Alloyangia pacifica: one gene and its partner. The protein of the gene in region 1 binds, or shares a complex with, the protein of each later gene. Links are inferred from orthologs where the notes say so. Each region holds a gene or a part of one and is shown in the gene's direction. Other genes may lie near its edges.

What was found.
Region 2: rplL (region 1) and rplM share a complex: the UniProt entries of both Escherichia coli proteins name them as parts of the 50S ribosomal subunit. The link is inferred for Alloyangia pacifica from one-to-one orthologs.

Annotation. Positions count from the first base shown.
Region 1 is NZ_CP022189.1:457,522-460,278, forward strand. The notes cover bases 75-2,757. They hold rplL (50S ribosomal protein L7/L12), read left to right. Parts: upstream 75-1,067; coding sequence 1,068-1,448; downstream 1,449-2,757. Other genes in these bases: rplJ (50S ribosomal protein L10), read left to right, coding at 482-994; rpoB (DNA-directed RNA polymerase subunit beta), read left to right, coding at 1,691-2,757. UniProt on the Escherichia coli protein: The binding site for several of the GTPase factors involved in protein synthesis (IF-2, EF-Tu, EF-G and RF3). Is thus essential for accurate translation.
Region 2 is NZ_CP022189.1:1,744,051-1,746,818, reverse strand. The notes cover bases 75-2,768. They hold rplM (50S ribosomal protein L13), read left to right. Parts: upstream 75-1,039; coding sequence 1,040-1,498; downstream 1,499-2,768. Other genes in these bases: CEW88_RS08350 (glycosyltransferase family 2 protein), read left to right, coding at 2,145-2,768; rpsI (30S ribosomal protein S9), read left to right, coding at 1,501-1,989; CEW88_RS08365 (PLP-dependent aminotransferase family protein), read left to right, coding at 75-849. Also shown: more of CEW88_RS08365, read left to right, coding at 1-74. UniProt on the Escherichia coli protein: This protein is one of the early assembly proteins of the 50S ribosomal subunit, although it is not seen to bind rRNA by itself. It is important during the early stages of 50S assembly.

The DNA of each region.
Region 1 (2,757 bases):
GCCCCGTATGAGCAGGGCGCCGCGGGTTTGTGGAACGACTAACTCCCGCGGGAAGCGGGGGCCGGGCTGACCAACCGGCCTGACGTTTTTCGGCTCGGATGCACTTAAGGGACGTCAAGCGGACGGTCAAGCCTTCGAGCGGTTCGCTGGTGCATTGCATCTTTGCGAACCGGTGGTAGGATGCGCGCCTCCGCAACGGGGTGCTTCTGCCCTTGGCAAGGGACACAAAACCCTTTAAGCGGAGCAGACGAGGGCAGCGCACGATTCGTCGCGGCCCTCGATTTCGTCCGAGACGGTGGGTGGGTGATCGGTCCGTGGATCGAATATCCTTAAATCCTGCCTGAGACGGGAAGAGACATAACGTTCCGGGCCGATGTGCTCCGGTGGCGCGATGTGACGACCCGATCGGACCTTGAGGCCGGGGAGACCCGGCAGAACGAGCCGGAGGGGTCGAATCCCCTCCATAACTTGGAGTGAAACTGTGGATAGAGCCCAGAAAGAGAAAGTGGTCGAGGAACTCGGCCAGATCTTTGAAAGCTCTGGCGTCGTGGTGGTTAGCCGCTACGAAGGTCTCACGGTTGCCGAGATGACGGATCTTCGTGCCCGCGCCCGCGCGGCAGACACGTCGGTTCGCGTCGCCAAGAACAGGCTCGCCAAGATCGCTCTGAAGGGTACCGGCTGCGAGAGCATCGCCGACTACCTCGAGGGCATGACCGTTCTGACCTACTCCGAAGACCCCGTGGCAGCTGCCAAGGTGGTCGAGGACTTCGCTAAGGCAAACTCGAAGTTCGAGATCCTCGGCGGTGCAATGTCTGGAACGGCTCTGGACCGGGCCGGTGTCGAGGCCGTGTCGAAAATGCCGTCGCGCGAGGAGCTCATTGCCTCCATCGTCGGCTGCATCGGCGCACCCGCTTCGAACATCGCCGGCGCGATTGGCGCACCTGCATCGAACATCGCATCGATTCTCTCGACCATCGAAGAGAAAGCTGCGTAACGGCACCCAACAGATCTTCGTGGGGTTGAAGACCTACACGTTGGAACACATCTAGCTAAACGGAATACGTAAAATGGCTGATCTGAAAGCACTTGCTGAGCAAATCGTTGGTCTGACGCTGCTCGAAGCACAAGAACTGAAAACCATCCTCAAGGACGAGTACGGCATCGAGCCCGCAGCTGGCGGCGCAGTGATGGTTGCTGGTCCGGCAGCTGGCGGCGACGCAGCAGCTGAGGAAGAAAAAACCGAATTCGACGTGATCCTCAAGTCCGCTGGCGACAAGAAGATCAACGTGATCAAAGAAGTCCGCGCCATCACCGGCCTGGGCCTGAAAGAAGCCAAAGAGCTGGTGGAAGCAGGCGGCAAGGCTGTCAAAGAAGGCGTGTCGAAGGACGAAGCTGAAACGATCAAGAAGCAGCTCGAAGAAGCTGGCGCCGAGATCGAAGTCAAGTAATCGTCCCCCGGGGCGACCCGGTACGATCGCAAATTTGGCTGGATCCGGAGAAATCCGGGTCCAGCCGAACCCGTCTCAGCAAGGCCCTTTCGAGAGGGCTTTTCTAAGGCGAGTTCCAGGATCGGGAGGCTTCTGGTGGGACAGAAGCCAGGAATGGATCGGAACACTGCCGTCTCGGATGGATGTGCCGCTGGTGCCCGACAGCATGCGCGTCCGTTGAGAATCGAAAGGTGAACAGACCTATGGCGCAAAGCTTTCTTGGCCAGAAACGTCTCCGCAGATATTACGGTAAAATTCGTGAGGTTCTGGAGATGCCGAACCTCATCGAGGTTCAGAAAAGCTCCTACGAACTCTTCCTGAAGTCCGGCGACCAGCTCCAGCCCACCGACGGCGAAGGCATCATGGGCGTCTTCCAGTCGGTCTTCCCGATCAAGGACTTCAACGAGACCGCCGTGCTCGAGTTCGTCAATTACGAACTGGAAAAGCCCAAGTACGACGTCGAAGAATGCATGCAGCGCGACATGACCTACAGCGCGCCGCTGAAGGTGACCCTGCGCCTCATCGTGTTCGATATCGACGAGGATACCGGCGCCAAGTCGGTCAAGGACATCAAGGAACAGGACGTCTTCATGGGCGACATGCCCCTGATGACCCCGAACGGGACGTTCATCGTGAACGGCACCGAGCGCGTGATCGTGTCCCAGATGCACCGTTCGCCGGGCGTCTTCTTCGACCATGACAAAGGCAAGACGCACAGCTCGGGCAAGCTGCTCTTCGCCTGCCGCATCATCCCCTATCGCGGCTCGTGGCTCGACTTCGAATTCGACGCCAAGGACATTGTCTTTGCGCGGATCGACCGCCGCCGGAAGCTCCCGGTCACGACCCTGCTCTACGCCCTGGGTCTCGACCAGGAAGCGATCATGGATGCCTATTACGACACCGTGTCCTACACGCTGCGTCGTGGCGAAGGCTGGGTGACCAAGTTCTTCCCCGACCGGGTGCGCGGCACGCGCCCGACCTACGACCTCGTGGATGCGGACACTGGCGAGATCATTGCCGAGGCCACCAAGAAGGTGACCCCGCGCGCGGTCAAGGCCCTGATCGACGAAGGCAAGGTCAAGAACCTGCTGCTGCCCTTCGAGCAGATCGTCGGGAAGTTCGTCGCCAAGGACATCATCAACGAGGACACCGGCGCGATCTACGTCGAAGCCGGCGATGAGCTGACCTGGGAAGTCGACAAGGACGGTGACGTCACCGGCGGCTCGCTCAAGGAGCTGATCGACGCGGGTGTCACCGAGATCCCCGTTCT
Region 2 (2,768 bases), 1.3 Mb from region 1 along the record:
GCGGTGCTGCGCGGGCGCCGGCCGGTCGTGCTTGTCGAGGAGCTTTGCTATCCGGGGTTCCGCCGCGCCGCCGAACTGCTGCGTGCCGAGCCGGTGCCGGTGCCGATGGATGAGAAGGGCATCCGCCCCGATGCGCTGCGCGACCTGGCGCGCAGGCATGAGGCGCAGCTGCTGTGCACCTCGCCGGCGCTGCACAACCCCACCACCATCGTCACCCCGCCCGAGCGGCGGCGCGAGATCGCCGACGTGGCGCGCGGCTGCGGTCTGCACATCCTTGAGGATGACAGCACCTTTCTCGGCCAGGCGCGCTGCGAGACCTACCGGGCGATGCTGCCCGAGCTGGGCTGGTTCGTCTCGTCGATCTCCAAGACGCTGACGCCGGGGCTGCGGGTGGGGTTTGCGATCGCCCCGCGCGCCCGGCGCGCCGACCTGCGGCGGGCGGCGGAATACGGGTTCTTCGGGCTCGCGCTGCCGCTGGCGGACCTCGTGGCCGATCTGCTGTCGCGGCAGGAGACCCGGCAGATCGTCCGCGCGGTGCGCGAGCGCAACGCGCTCTACGTGCGCAGCACCGTCAACATCCTTGGCGGCCATGAGCTACGCTGGAGCGAGGAGGCACCCTTTGTCTGGCTGCGGTTGCCGCCGGGCTGGCGGGCGGCCGCCTTTTGCATGGCGGCCGAGGCCAAGGGGGTGCAGGTGCGGGCGGCGGAAGATTTTGCCCTGCGCGATGCCTTTGCCCCGCATGCGGTGCGCATCGGGATGAACGGGCAGGTGCCGCTGGCGGAATTCGAGCAGGCGATTCTGCGGCTGCGGCGATTGCTGGACGATCCGCCGGAGCAAATCCTCGTGTGAAACGGTTCCGGAGGCCGGGGCGGCGTCGAATTCTTTGGGGTATTTTAATACCGTTTTTGCAAGTGATTGAAATTAATAAATAAATGCAAAGCCATGGTGCTTGACTGTGCCGTGGGCGTGCTTATAACCCGCCCATCGGAATTCGGGCCCCCCAGGCGGGCCCCATTTGAACAGCTCAAGGGCACCCACGATGAAAACCTTCTCTGCGACTCCTGCAGACATCGAGAAGAAGTGGATCGTGATCGACGCGGAAGGCGTCGTTCTCGGCCGTCTCGCCTCGATCATCGCCATGCGTCTGCGCGGCAAGCACATGGCAACCTTCACCCCGCACATGGACATGGGCGACAATGTCATCGTCATCAACGCCGACAAGGTGCAGATGACCGGCAAGAAGCGTGAAGAGAACTTCTACTGGCACACCGGCCACCCGGGCGGCATCAAGTCCCGCACCAAGGCCCAGATCCTCGAGGGTGCACACCCCGAGCGCGTCGTGTTCCAGGCCGTCAAGCGTATGCTTCCGGGCAACCGCCTGTCGCGCAAGCAACTGACCAACCTGCGCATCTACGCAGGCGCGGCGCACCCGCACGAGGCGCAATCGCCTGAAGTGCTGGACGTCAAGTCGATGAACAAGAAAAACACCCGGGTGTAATCATGGCAGAACAGATCAACTCCCTGGAAGAGCTCGGCGCCGCAGCCGGCATCGAAGCTGCACCCGCAGTCGTTGAAACCCCGCGCGAGCCCGTCCGTGACGAGCTTGGCCGTTCCTACGCGACCGGCAAGCGGAAGGACGCGGTTGCCCGCGTCTGGATCAAGCCGGGCTCCGGCAAGGTCGTGGTGAACGGCAAGGAGCAGTCGAAGTACTTCGCCCGCCCCGTGCTGCAGATGATCCTGCGCCAGCCCTTCACCATCGCAGGTGTCGAAGACCAGTTCGACGTCTACGCCACCGTCAAGGGCGGCGGTCTCTCGGGTCAGGCCGGTGCAGTCAAGCACGGCATCTCGAAAGCCCTGCAGCTCTACGATCCGTCGCTGCGCAGCGCTCTGAAAGCCGCAGGCTTCCTGACCCGCGACAGCCGCGTCGTCGAGCGTAAGAAGTTCGGTAAGCGCAAGGCACGCCGCAGCTTCCAGTTCTCCAAGCGCTGATCCGCGTCTCGATACGATTTTGCGAAGGCCGCTCTCCGGAGCGGCCTTTTGCTTTTGCGGGGCAGGCGTTAGGACTGGGCTGACCCGGATGCGCAGGCGGGCCGCTCACCGCGGGCCGGCGCGCTGCGGATGATCTCGGCAAGAGGGGGCTCGACATGGTGCCATACACAATCGATCGCGTGGCCGAGCTGGTGGAGAGCGTCTCGCGCCCGGTCGATCCGGACAAGCTGACGATCTTCTCGATCGTCCGCAACGAGATGGCCCTCTGCCCGGCGTTCTTCGACTATTACCGCAGCATCGGGGCCGAGCAGTTCCTGATCATCGACGACCGCTCCGACGACGGCACGCACGCGTGGCTCGAGGCGCAGCCCGACTGCTGCGTCGTGAGCATGTGGCTGCCCTATGGCGACGAGATCGAAATCCAGATCGAGGGGGCGGCGCCGCGGATGCAGCGCGCCGGCACCTTCTACAAGATCGCCCTGCCGCACCTGTGGATGGACGGCGGCTATGTCACCTATGTCGACGCCGACGAGTTCCTCTTCCTGCCTCCGGGGGTGAGCTCGCTGCAGGAGATCGCCGCGCGGCTGAAGGCCGAGGGCGCGGCCGCGGCGGTGGCCTCGGTGGTGGAGTTCTTTCCGGCTTCGGTGGGCGGGCTCGCGGGGCCTTTGCCGCAGAGCTTCGCCGGGCTGCTCGAGGCCTATCCCTATTTCCAGGCGGAGCGCCTGGTGGAGCTGTCGCCGCAGGGCGCGGAATTGGTCGGCGAGAGCAAGACCGCCCGG